DNA from 4 places in the Bradyrhizobium sp. Kon69 genome. Region 4 is predicted to be linked to each of the others. Evidence: predicted binding sites of a transcription regulator. Region 4 holds the regulator's gene; each other region holds the start of a gene.
The links. Region 4 encodes LexA, which represses DNA repair genes until DNA is damaged. Its sites were predicted from a motif close to TGTTCNNNNTGTGTTCNG; they were not measured.
Positions count from the first base shown of each region.

Region 1: the regulator LexA is predicted to act here: its motif matches at 1,659-1,676, upstream of AC0L3U_RS09285 (ImuA family protein).
Region 2: the regulator LexA is predicted to act here: its motif matches at 2,067-2,084, upstream of AC0L3U_RS11750 (YifB family Mg chelatase-like AAA ATPase).
Region 3: the regulator LexA is predicted to act here: its motif matches at 1,241-1,258, upstream of AC0L3U_RS00255 (single-stranded DNA-binding protein).

Region 1 is NZ_JBVVOS010000005.1:224,358-227,475, reverse strand. It holds gene AC0L3U_RS09290 (Y-family DNA polymerase) at 1-911, opposite strand, end outside; gene AC0L3U_RS09285 (ImuA family protein) at 808-1,596, opposite strand; gene AC0L3U_RS09280 (putative DNA modification/repair radical SAM protein) at 1,757-2,992, shown strand; gene AC0L3U_RS09275 (UdgX family uracil-DNA binding protein) at 2,992-3,118, shown strand, end outside.
Region 2 is NZ_JBVVOS010000007.1:104,629-107,746, forward strand. It holds gene AC0L3U_RS11745 (hypothetical protein) at 75-416, opposite strand; gene AC0L3U_RS11750 (YifB family Mg chelatase-like AAA ATPase) at 470-2,008, opposite strand; gene AC0L3U_RS11755 (PilZ domain-containing protein) at 2,236-2,481, shown strand; gene AC0L3U_RS11760 (tetratricopeptide repeat protein) at 2,562-3,118, shown strand, end outside.
Region 3 is NZ_JBVVOS010000001.1:50,955-54,072, reverse strand. It holds gene gyrA (DNA gyrase subunit A) at 1-205, opposite strand, end outside; gene AC0L3U_RS00255 (single-stranded DNA-binding protein) at 576-1,076, opposite strand; gene AC0L3U_RS00250 (outer membrane protein) at 1,809-2,498, shown strand; gene AC0L3U_RS00245 (hypothetical protein) at 2,522-2,692, opposite strand; gene uvrA (excinuclease ABC subunit UvrA) at 2,776-3,118, shown strand, end outside.
Region 4 is NZ_JBVVOS010000018.1:44,956-48,073, forward strand. It holds gene AC0L3U_RS23370 (molybdopterin molybdotransferase MoeA) at 145-1,356, shown strand; gene lexA (transcriptional repressor LexA) at 1,532-2,233, shown strand; gene AC0L3U_RS23380 (hypothetical protein) at 2,698-3,118, shown strand, end outside.

The DNA.
Region 1 (3,118 bases), on a different contig from region 4:
ATCGCGCGCACCGCGCCGTCGGTACGGAAGAAGGTAGCCTCTAATCGTCGCGCGCCCTTGCCCTGCTTCTCCATGGACGCGATCAGCGTGTCGGCGAGGCGCGACAGCGTCATCGCGATCATGGTGTCGGTCGCGATCGGCTCGGCAAAGCGTTTCTCCACGATGTAATCGGGCAGCGGCTTTCGTGGATTGATCGGTGCATCGCCCTGCCCCAGCGCATGCGCGAGCAGCGTGGAGAACCGTGCACCGAACCGCGCCGTGATTTCGCTCGGCGTGCGCGAGGCCACATCGCCGATGGTCTTCAGGCCGGCGCGTCGCAGGCCGGTGCTGATAGCCTCACCCGCGCCAAGCGCGGACACCGGAAACCGGCTGATTGCCGCCGCCTCCCCGCCATCGGCAACGATGGTCCCTGAAGATTGCCGCGTCAGCGTGCGCGCGCAGACCGAGGTGCCGGCGATCGCCGCGCTGACGGCAAAGCCCTGGCGGTCGAGGGCACGGACAAGGGTTTGCAACAGCGCAGCCTCGCCGCCGAACAGATGCGCGCAGCCGGTGATGTCGAGGAACAGCCCGTGCGGCGGATCGAGCGCCACCAGCGGCGTGAAACGGTCGCACCAGTCGGCGATGTCGCCGATCGTCTTGGCATCGGCCACGGCATCGGCGTCGAACACCTTTAAATCAGGACACATCGCCCGGGCATTGGCCAGAGGCTGGCCGATATGCAGACCGAGGCGCTCGGCCGCCTCGTCCAGCGCATGGATCACCAGCGCGTTGCTGTCCTTGGCAACGACGATGCTGGGCGCATTATTTTCATGCAGTCCGACGTTGCCGAAGAACCGCTGGATCCGATCGATGGGCAGGCGCGGCAGCCACAGGCTGAGGATACGCCGACGATTCAGAGAACTGGCACTCATCACATTTCCATTCCATGATCCACCGGCCGCACGGGCCATGACGATTGCGCAGGAGCTCGGCATCGAAGCGCGGCGCCCCCCAAGCGCTCCACATCGCGCCCGGCGGCGAATGCGCCGCGCGCAGCATCCATCTGGTCTCGGCGGTCGAGGGTAAAGGTTGCGCGGCCATCCGCAGCAACAGGCCGGTGACACCGGAAGATTGCGCAGCCAGCGTCAGCTTGCGGCTCGCCACCAGATCGAACTGCCTTGTCTCCCCCCAGAGCTCGAGCACGACGGCGCCCAGCGCGTCGCAGGCGAGCGCATCGGCCGACGTGCGCAACGCGCTCTCCACGTCGGCGGCGCGCACCATCACCATGCGGCGCGGATCGAGACCGATCTCGGCGAGCCCGCTCATCGACAGCGCACCGGTTTCAATGTCTGAAAAATCCTGCCGCACCCACAGCAGCGGTTTGCGCGCCGTCACGCGCCCCGCAAGGCCCGTGACAAAGCCCGTCGCGGCTGCGCCCTGACGTCCTTCGCAAAACACCTCGTGGATTGCCGCGCGCGCGAGCCCGCCCTTCAGCGCGCTGTCTACTTCGCTATGGCCGAGCGCGACACGGTCATGATGATGCACGACCTCCGCCGTCTCGATGCGCTCGATCTGGCCGCGCAAGGCTGCAAGCGCGCTTGTTCGTGCGCCGCTCATACGCCGCTCCTCAAGGGTGATTGCCGATGGCTCTCAAAAAGAGAACCAGCGGCTAGCTCATTTGTTCATGATATGTTCTAATATAAAGCTAACGACGCCCCGGGAGTCAATCGAATTGGCGGGCCTTGGGATTCATGAGCTGAATCAAAGGGATTCCAATATGGACGTGCAACGCAAGCTGGAAATCCTGGCGGACGCCGCCAAGTACGACGCGTCCTGCGCCTCCAGCGGCACCGAGAGGCGGGATTCCAGCGACGGCAAGGGCATGGGCTCGACCGCGCCCGGCATGGGCATTTGCCATTCCTACGCGCCGGATGGCCGCTGCATCTCGCTGCTCAAAGTGCTGCTGACCAACGCCTGCAATTACGACTGCCTCTATTGCGTCAACCGCGCCTCCTCCAACGTGCCGCGTGCCCGCTTCACCATCGACGAAGTGGTCAAGCTGACGCTCGACTTCTACCGGCGCAATTACATCGAAGGACTGTTTCTCTCCTCCGGCATCATCCGCAACCCCGACTACACCATGGAGCAGGTGGTGAGCGTCGCGCGCAAACTGCGCGAGGAGCATCACTTCCGTGGCTACATCCATCTCAAGACGATCCCGGAGGCCGACGATGCATTGATCTCCGAGGCTGGCAAATATGCCGACCGTCTCTCCATCAACATCGAGATGCCGCAGGAGACGAGCCTGCAGCAATTTGCGCCCGAGAAGGACGTGCGCGCGATCCGCCGCACCATGGGCCGGCTGCGGCTGAAGCTGGACGAGGCTGAGGAAAGCCGCAGCGCGAACACGAAAGCCAAGCCGCAGCGCTTCGCGCCGGCCGGCCAGAGCACGCAGATGATCGTCGGCGCCGACGCGGCCTCCGACCACACCATCCTCCACACCAGCGCCAATCTCTACGGTTCATACAGGCTGAAGCGCGTCTATTATTCCGCGTTCAGCCCGATCCCCGATGCCAGCCGCGCGCTGCCTCTGCGCGCGCCGCCCTTGCTGCGCGAGCACCGTCTCTACCAGGCCGACTGGCTGATGCGGTTCTACGGCTTCGACGTTGCGGAGATCGTCGACGACAGTGCGATGCTGCCGCTCGACATCGATCCAAAACTCGCCTGGGCATTACGCCACCGCGACCACTTCCCGCTCGACGTCAACCGCGCCAGCCGCGAGGAATTGTTGCGCGTGCCGGGCTTCGGCACCAAGGCGGTCGATCGCATCATCGCAACGCGGCGCACGACCACGATCCGCGTCGCCGATCTCGCGCGGCTGCATGTGCCCCGCAACAAGGCGCTGCCGTTCATCGTGCTGAGCGATCACCGGCCCGCGCCGCATCGCCTCGACGAGGCACGGCTGATCGAACAGTTCAAGCCGAAGGCAACACAACTGGGATTTGGCTTCTGATGCAATACATCACCCTCGAGAACGAAACCGATTTCGATGGCTGGCGCAAAGCCGCGCGTAGCCTCGTGCTTCACCAAATGAAACCGGCCGATGTCACCTGGACCGTGCAGGGCGGCGAAGCGGAGC
Region 2 (3,118 bases), on a different contig from region 4:
TGGTTTGCAGAGCGTAAAGGAAACTCGTTACCGCCGGGTTGATGCCGGTATCGGGGGATGAGAGTCTCGGTCGGTTAGGCGCTTTTGTTGGTTTTTCGCTCGACTTCAGTGAGAACCAAATAGCTGTTTTTGCCAAAGCTGATCGCCCACAGCGCCGCCCAGGCACCCCACCTGTTCCTGACCTCGATCTCGACGGCTTGGCCGGGACTGGTGCGAACGACGAGCGGCTGGCTCCTGCCCCAATCAATGCTCGCATCGATCGTGCAGGTGCCGGCCGGCAGCGTGATCTCCAACACGTCGTTGCGTGCGAGCTTCCCAACGCTGGTCCCGTTGACCCACAGCTCGTACGACCTCAGCCAATCGGCATATTGGGATGCACGAACAAATCTGATGGTGCAGGCATTGGCGTCGGTCATGATTCAATCTCGGGCATGGTGATGTTGTTGAGAAAGCTGCGGCGGCGCATCGCTCACGCCAGCTGGCGCACATCCTCCGCGAGCGCGCGGTAGGATAAGGCCTCGGCGAGATGGAGCCGGCCGATCTTGTCGGCGCGATCGAGATCGGCCAGCGTGCGCGCCACCCGGAGCACGCGGTGATAGCCGCGCGCCGACAGCCGCATGGTCTCGGCGGCGTCGCGCAGCAGCTTCTGGCCTTGCGCATCCGGCTTGGCGATCTCCTCCAGCACCGAGGCCGGCGCTTCGGCATTGGTGCGAACCTTCGGCAGGCCGGCATCCGCGTAGCGGGCGAGCTGGATGTCGCGGGCGGCGGCCACGCGCGCGGCGACTTCGGCCGAGCCCTCTGCCGGCGGCGGCAGGATCAGATCGGCCGCGGTCACCGCGGGAACCTCGATGCGCAAATCGATGCGGTCCATCAGCGGTCCCGAGATGCGAGCCTGGTAGTCGCCGGTGCAGCGGTCGATGCGGCCGCGCTTGCAGGCATAGCCGGGCTCGAACGCATTGCCGCAGCGGCAGGGATTCATCGCGGCGACCAGCATGAAGCGCGCGGGATAGGTGACGCGGTGATTGGCGCGGGACACCGAGACCTCGCCGTTCTCCAGCGGCTGGCGCAGCGAATCCAGCACGCGCGGATCGAATTCCGGGAGCTCGTCGAGGAACAGCACGCCCTGATGCGCGAGCGAGATCTCGCCGGGCCGGGCGCGCATGCCGCCGCCGGTGAGCGCGGCCATGCTGGCGGAATGATGCGGCGATCGGAACGGCCGCCGCGCCGTCAGCGCGCCGCCCTCGATCTCGCCGGCAACAGAGGCGATCATCGACACCTCGAGCAACTCGCCCGGTGACAGCGGTGGCAGGATCGAGGGCAGCCGTGCCGCCAGCATCGATTTGCCGGCGCCGGGCGCGCCGATCATGAGCAGGTGATGGCCGCCGGCGGCCGCGATCTCCAGCGCCCGCTTGGCGCTCTCCTGGCCCTTGATGTCGCGCAGGTCGAGCGGCGAGCTTGCTGCTTCATGCACCTTCGGCACAGGCCGCGACAGCACCTGCGTTCCCTTGAAATGGTTGGCGATCTGGATCAGCGAACTCGCGGCGATGATCTGGATGTCCGGGCTCGCCCATGCCGCTTCCGAGCCGCAAGCCGCCGGACAGATCAGCCCCTCCTCGCGCACATTGGCGCCGATCGCGGCGGGAAGGACACCGGCCACCGGCGCGATCGATCCGTCGAGGCCAAGCTCGCCCAGAACGGTGAAGCCGGTCAGCGCATCCGGGGGAATCGCGCCGATCGCCCCCATCAGCCCAAGCGCAATCGGCAGGTCGTAATGGCTGCCCTCCTTGGGCAGATCAGCGGGCGCGAGATTGACGGTGATCCGCCGGGCCGGCAGCGCCAGCCCCGAGGCGATCAGCGCCGAGCGGACCCGCTCGCGTGCCTCCGACACGGCCTTGTCGGGGAGACCGACGATCGCGAAGGCCGGCAAACCGGGCGCGACCTGCACCTGCACGTCGACCGCGCGGGCCTCGATCCCCTCAAAGGCGACGGTAGAAACCCGCTGAACCATGCCCGAACCAGCCTGCCCTTTTGCACAATTAGGGGTAGCAGAGCGGGCCGGCTCTTGCAAGAACAATACAGGAACATACTCAGGGGGCCGGGAGGCCCTAACCGATCGTAAACACGACGGAGACACTACGCCTCGAATGCAAGCTGCTCTGCTCAGCACATCCCAACGAATGTCCGCTACTCCTAGGGGTGCGGGATGGGCCGTGGTCTAACGGGTGAACAATTCAAATGCTTGCAAATCGCCGGAGAAGCGAACGACGGATGTGCACGCGGCTCGCCAAGATTCATTTTGGCGCGGGTTCGCTGCCGCGGGACTGCACGATCACCGATATTTCGGATGGCGGCGTGAAAGTGGTGGCGGAATTTCTGGAAGTGCCGCCGCAATTCACCATCATCTTCGCGCCGGACTATTCCCGCCAGTGCCGCCTGCGCTGGCGCATCGGCTGCGAGTTCGGCGCTGAATTCACCGACTGAGCTATCGGAAGCACCCCGCCTTAACGGGACTTTAGCGTTAATCGGTAAGCATCTCTGATCAGTCGCCGAGTGATCAGAGTATGTCCAAGCGTTTGTCCGTCGCCTCTCCTCCGGCGAGATATCTGTTTTCCGCGCTTCTGATCCTGGCTCTTGGCGGCTGTCAGACCACTGGCATCGAGGACATTACCGGCGCGCTCGGCGGAAAGTCGGAAACGGCTGGCAGGGCCGACGCGAAGTCCGACACCAAGCCGGACGTGAGGCCGGACATGGACGCGCTGCGCGAGCGCTATCGCGCCAAGCCTGGCGATCCCAACGTCGCGCTCGAATACGGCAAGGCGTTGCGCCAGACCGGCCAGCGCGCGCAGGCGCTCGCGGTGTTGGAGCAGGCCGTGCTCGCCCATTCCAGTAACAAGGCGCTGCTCGCCGGCTACGGCCGCGCGCTCGCCGACAGCGGCAGTTTCCAGCAGGCGTTCGACGTCCTCGGTCGCGCGCATTCGCCCGAGGATCCCGACTGGCATATCCTGTCGGCGCAGGGCGCCGCGCTCGATCAACTCGGCCGCAACGAGGAAGCGCAGCAATATTACGCCGCCGCGCTCAAGATCGTGCCCGACGAGCCGTCGGTGCTGTCCAATCTCGG
Region 3 (3,118 bases), on a different contig from region 4:
GCGTGTGCCCCTGCTCGTTCATCGAGTACAGGATGCGGCGATGCACCGGCTTCAGACCGTCGCGGGCGTCAGGCAGCGCCCGCGCCACGATCACGCTCATGGCGTAGTCGAGATAGGACTTCTTCATCTCCTCGAAGATGGAGACGGGGCGAATATCCGAGGGTTGCGCCGGCTGGTCGCCGGGCTTGTCGTCGTCGTCAGCCAAGGGGAAATCCGGTGAGGTTTTATCTGGGAATCATATAGCGCATCGAGCCTCTGATAACCACCCTCGCGGCGATCTGGGAAGCGCTTTTTCCGCCTATTTTTCCAACAACTTAAGCCCTTGCGAGCGGTGTCTCGGACAGCCCCTGCATCGGCCTTGCAAAATCGCCGCTCACGCGTGGAAAATCGCGCGGCGAGTTCGCCCCGTCAGCGCGCTTGCCAAGCCGCAATCGGAGCTCACCCCAAACATGAAGCGGGCCCGGAAATCCCGAGCCCGTCCTGCCGATTAGTGCGATTTTCTGACACGAGATGAGAAGCACCGCCATCCGGCCGGCGCGTCCGCATCGAAACGCCCGCTCTTAGAACGGAATCGCTCAGAACGGGATATCGTCGTCCATGTCGCTGTTGCGGCCACCGCCGCCGGCGGCAACGGGACGGCGCGGTGCGCTGCTGACCGGACCGGAGGAGCCGAAATCGCCGCCCGGCTCGTCGCCGAAGCTGCCGCCTCCCCCACCGCCGCCGCTACGACCGTCCAGCATCGTCAGGGTCGAGTTGAAGCCCTGCAGCACCACTTCGGTCGAGTACTTCTCGACGCCGCTCTGGTCGGTCCATTTGCGGGTCTGGAGCGCACCCTCGACGTAAATCTTGGCGCCCTTCTTCAGATACTGTTCGGCGACCTTGCAGAGCCCTTCATTGAAGATCACGACGCGGTGCCACTCGGTCTTTTCCTTGCGCTCGCCGGTGGCCTTGTCGCGCCACGTCTCCGAGGTCGCGACGCTCAGATTGGCGATCGGCCGCCCGTCCTGGGTGCGGCGGATTTCAGGATCCTTGCCGAGATTTCCAACCAGAATGACCTTGTTGACGCTTCCCGCCATCTCCGCTCTCCGCTCCGAATGCCACTGAATTCAAGAAGGCCGGTCCGCTCCCCGCGTTCCGCCGTGCCTGTTGAGGCGACCCTATACGCTCGCCGAACGCTTGCGGACGACGATCAGTCCGTCACCCCTCCGGTTATCCCCACATATAGCATCGACCTCCCGTTCGTTCCAGATTTGTTCTTAGCGAAACGACCGCATCGATGTGTGGCGTCGATCGGCCAATGTAGTGCGGGAATGCGCGCAGCGACTGGAACCTTTGTAGGCTCCCGAAACGATGGAAAGAACTTAACATTCAATAAGTTATGGATACTCGCCCTGCCCACGTTCTTGTTGCATTTCGGAGGACGGATTTTGCCGCCGCATCTTCCTCGGCGACCGCACGATCGGCTTCACAACGCCCGAGGGGGCGGCATTCGGCAGCGACCGGATTCGCCAGGATGCGACATGGGCCTCGTCCGCTTGAACTATCGCTAGGGCGGTCCGGTGATTGCGAAATACTGATCGAACTGACATCCATCAATGCAAGGCCGGACTCGCGCCGGCCTTTTTCGTTGCTGTTCCCATGGGGAACCAAAGGTCGGTAATTGCACCATTTTCAGGCCGCTGTGGCTTTCCAGTGACACAACTTGCGGCTTCAATGGTGTAAGTACGGCCTCAGTTGGGCAAGTGAGTCCGATGCCCTTCCCTATCGTGGAAGGCACAATCAGAAACTGGGACTGGGATTAGTTGAAAATGAAAAAGATTTGGTTGGCTTCGGCCTGTTTGTTCGCTCTCGCTGCCCCGGCCTCGGCCGCTGATCTGGCGGCGCGCCCCTACACCAAGGCTCCGGTGGCCATGGCTTCGGTCTACAACTGGACCGGCTTCTACCTCGGTATCGTCGGTGGCGGCGCCTGGGAAAATTCCTCGACCGACCCGAAGATGAAGGGCGGCTTCGTCGGCGGTACCGCCGGCTACAACTGGCAGACCGGCAATGTCGTGTTCGGCATCGAGGCCGATGGCGCCTGGGCTGACGTCAGCGCGTCGGTCACCGGCCCCGTTGCCGTCCCAGGCTTCGGCCTCGTCAGCACCACCCTCAGCTCGAAGACCGATGCGATGGGCACCGTGCGCGGCCGCATCGGCTACGCCGTCAACAACGTCCTGTTCTACGGCACCGGTGGTTACGCCTGGATCGACAACAAGCTCAGCATCAGCGCGCTCGGCGTGACCGTTTCCGACAGCAAGTGGCACTCCGGCTGGACCGTCGGTGCGGGCGTCGAAGCGTTCTTCGCTCCGCAGTGGTCGGTCAAGGGCGAGTACCTCTTTCGCAGCCTCGGCGGCGAGACCTACTTCTCGGGCGCCCTGCCCACCGGCACGCTCGAGTTTCACACCGTGCAGGTCGGCGTGAACTATCACTTCGGGGGCCCGATCGTCGCGAAGTACTGATCTTCGCTATCGACACCATCGTGTTACGAAAGGCCGGCCTCGCGCCGGCCTTTTTGTTTGCCGAGCACGTTACTGCGCAGTTCCACCCGCCCTGCTCCTGCCAGATGCCGCCAGCGCGCCAACAATCGGTTGACGATTCGCAAGTCCCACTGGAAATCCGTCCCCGTTCTTCCTACGTTCACTGGCATACCCATCGGCGCCGATCCCGGTTCCGGGCGAAGCGCGCCTGTTCAGTTGGCGCGATCGCGCGCTTTTGGATTCCCTGAGGACCACCAGGATGGATGAAGTGATCAAGGCGAAGCGCCAACAACAGAACGTGGGATCAAACCTGCGCGCAATTACGATCCGTGGCGCGCGCGAGCACAACCTCAAGAACGTCGACGTCGAGATTCCGCGCGACAAGCTGGTGGTGTTCACGGGGCTGTCGGGCTCCGGCAAGTCCTCGCTCGCGTTCGACACCATCTACGCCGAGGGCCAGCGCCGCTACGTCGAATCGCTGTCGGCCTATGCCCGCCAGTTCCTGGAGATGATGCAGAAGCCAGACGTCGACCAGATCGACGGCCTGTCGCCGGCGATCTCGATCGAGCAGAAGACGACGTCGAAGAACCCGCGCTCCACCG
Region 4 (3,118 bases):
CACGACGCGCGCGATCCTGCCTTCCGGAACAATGTGAAGCGGCGGGATGACTGCGCGCGCTCAGCCGTTTTTGCCTCTGCGCCCGCGCTCGGCTAGAAGATTTGCGGAACATTCGCCCGAACGTGCCGAGCAGGAGTTTTCGCCGTGGCCTTGATGCCGGTTTCTGACGCGCTTGCCGCGGTGCTGGCGGGTGCGGAGCCGCTGCCGGAAGAAATGATCTCCCTCGACGAGGCCTACCATCGCGTGCTCGCGCGTGACGTCGCGGCAAGGCGCACGCAGCCGCCGCAAGCGATGTCGGCCATGGACGGCTACGCCGTGCGCGCGGCCGATGCCGCAACGATCGATTCGGAGCTCACCGTCATCGGCGAAGTCGCGGCGGGCCGACCCTTCGCGGGGACGGTCGGCGCCGGCGAGGCCGTGCGGATCTTCACCGGCGGCGTCGTTCCCTTTGGCGCGGACGCCGTCGTGATCCAGGAGGACACGGTCGCCGCCGGCAAGCGCATCACGATCAAGGAAGCCGCGATCGCCGGTCGGCACATCCGCCCCGCAGGCGTCGATTTCCGCGAGGGCGACGTGCTCCTGCGCAAGGGAAGTCGTCTCACCGAGCGCGACCTCGCCCTCGCCGCCGGGATGAACCATCCGCACCTTGGCGTTTTCAGACGTCCGAAAGTCGCGATTCTCGCCACCGGCGACGAGCTGGTGATGCCGGGCACCACGCCCGGCCACGGCCAGATCGTCTACTCGAACGGCTACGCCCTGCACGCGCTTGCCCGCAGCGAGGGCGCCGAGACCATTGATCTCGGTATTGCCGCCGACACGCTGGAGGCGACCACCGCCGGCATCGGCCGCGCCCGCGAGAGCGGCGCCGACATCCTGATCACGACCGGCGGCGCATCGGTCGGCGACCACGATCTGGTCCAGCAGGCACTGCGGGACGAAGGCATCGCAATGGCGTTCTGGAAGATCGCGATGCGGCCAGGCAAGCCGATGATGCACGGGCGGCTCGGCGCAATGGGTGTGATTGGCCTGCCGGGCAATCCCGTGTCGTCCTACGTGTGCGCGTTCCTGTTCATGGTGCCGCTGATTCGCGCCCTGTCGGGCCGTTCGGCGATTCACCATCGCCGTGAGCGCGCCGTGCTCGGCCGCGAAATCGGCGCCAACGATCAGCGCGAGGACTATCTGCGCGCGCATCTGGAGGAGCGTGACGACGGCACACGCGTCGTTCTTCCCGTCAATCATCAGGACTCTTCGCTGCTTGCGAATCTCGCTGCAGCACAGGTACTTCTCGTGCGCGCACCGTTCGCGCCGAAGGCCGAAGCCGGCACGGCTTGCGAAGTGTTGCGGCTCCCCGTCTGAGCGTCCCGCAATGCGCGTTCCGCGAACTTTGCTCTGTTCACGGTAAATTAAGCAGTTGCGGAACATGTATCGAACATATAGTGTCCGTTCATGATTTGTTTCGAGTATGTAGCGGCTTATTGCCGAATTCTGCGTCTCATAATCGGACGACATCAACCGGGGGACTTTGGTCGAGATGTTAACGCGCAAACAATACGAGCTTCTGCGGTTCATCAGTGAACGTCTGAAGGAAAGCGGCGTGCCGCCCTCCTTCGACGAGATGAAGGATGCGCTCGATCTGCGCTCGAAGTCGGGCATCCATCGCCTGATCACGGCGCTCGAGGAGCGTGGCTTCATCCGACGCCTGCCCAACCGCGCCCGTGCGATTGAAGTCATCAAGCTGCCGGAGCTCCAGGCAGCCGCAGGCAGCCGCCGCGGCTTCACGCCGAGCGTCATCGAGGGCAATCTCGGCAAGGTGCGTGCGAGCTCCAGCCTGCCCGCGGACGACGGCGAACGTCCCGTCGCGGTGCCGGTGATGGGCCGCATCGCGGCCGGCACGCCGATCGAGGCGTTGCAGACCCGCAGCCATACTATCAGTGTGCCGCCCGACATGCTCGGTTCGGGCGAGCATTACGCGCTCGAAGTGCGCGGTGATTCCATGGTCGAGGCCGGCATCCTCGACGGCGACATGGCGCTGATCCAGCGCAACGAGAGCGCCGATACAGGCGACATCGTGGTGGCGCTGATCGACGACGAGGAAGCGACGCTGAAGCGCTTCCGCCGCCGCGGCGCCTCGATCGCGCTCGAGCCCGCCAACGCAGCCTATGAGGTCCGCATCCTGCCGCCCAACCGGGTGAAGATTCAGGGCAAGCTGATCGGGCTTTACCGGAAGTACTGATACCGGGCGTCCTTGATCCCGGGAGTACTTGATACCGGAGGTGCCTGGCGCCTCGCGCGCTTCCGATCGGCATCGCCGGTCAGAGATTGGAGCGGATCATCGTCCGTTCCGGCTGGGTAGTCTTTCTGGTTCTGCACAGACTATCCGGCCCCTCCTTCGGCGCTGGCTCCTCACGACGCCCACGAAGCGGCACTGGTTGGCGGCACAAGTGTTCGAGGAAACGGCGGCCGGCGATCAAGCTCGACCGTTGCAGTCAAGCCGGCGATATTCGCGCACGCGCCTCCCGAATGCATCGCAACTCGCTTTGTTCCTATTGAATTCGGGAAAGATAATGTGATCGCGGCTCACGGAAACCAGCCGCAGATTTGCCCACAACCAAGCAGAGCGTTCATGCTTCAACTCTGATAGAGGCCTGCGCCTCGATTAAGAGACGCGGGTTGCTATCCCAGCATGAGGAGCACCCGATGTGTGACTACAGCCTGCATGCCGTCGCGTCGCGCCCCGCCGAAGTCGGCGAGACGATCGTCACGACAAGCTTCCGCGGCACCTCGACGCGCGGCTTCGCCTCGGCGGCCGATCCGTCTGTTGCCGTCTGCCTGCTGCCGGGAACGGAGCTCGCCTTCGCCGACGACGTTCGCTACGACAATCGCTGGATCTGGACGCGCACCATCAATTCCCGCGTGGGCAAGTTCGGCAAGATCGACCCGCACGTTCCCGACCGCCATCATGACGCGATCGAATTCCCCGACGGCAAATACGTGCTGGTGACGCAGCTCGTCGAAGGCCAGCGCGCGACCGTGCTGCAACTGCCGGTGACTCAGTCGGTCACCGAGCGCGAGCACAAGGCGCAGATTATCGCCGACCGGCAGCCGACCGTCAGGCACC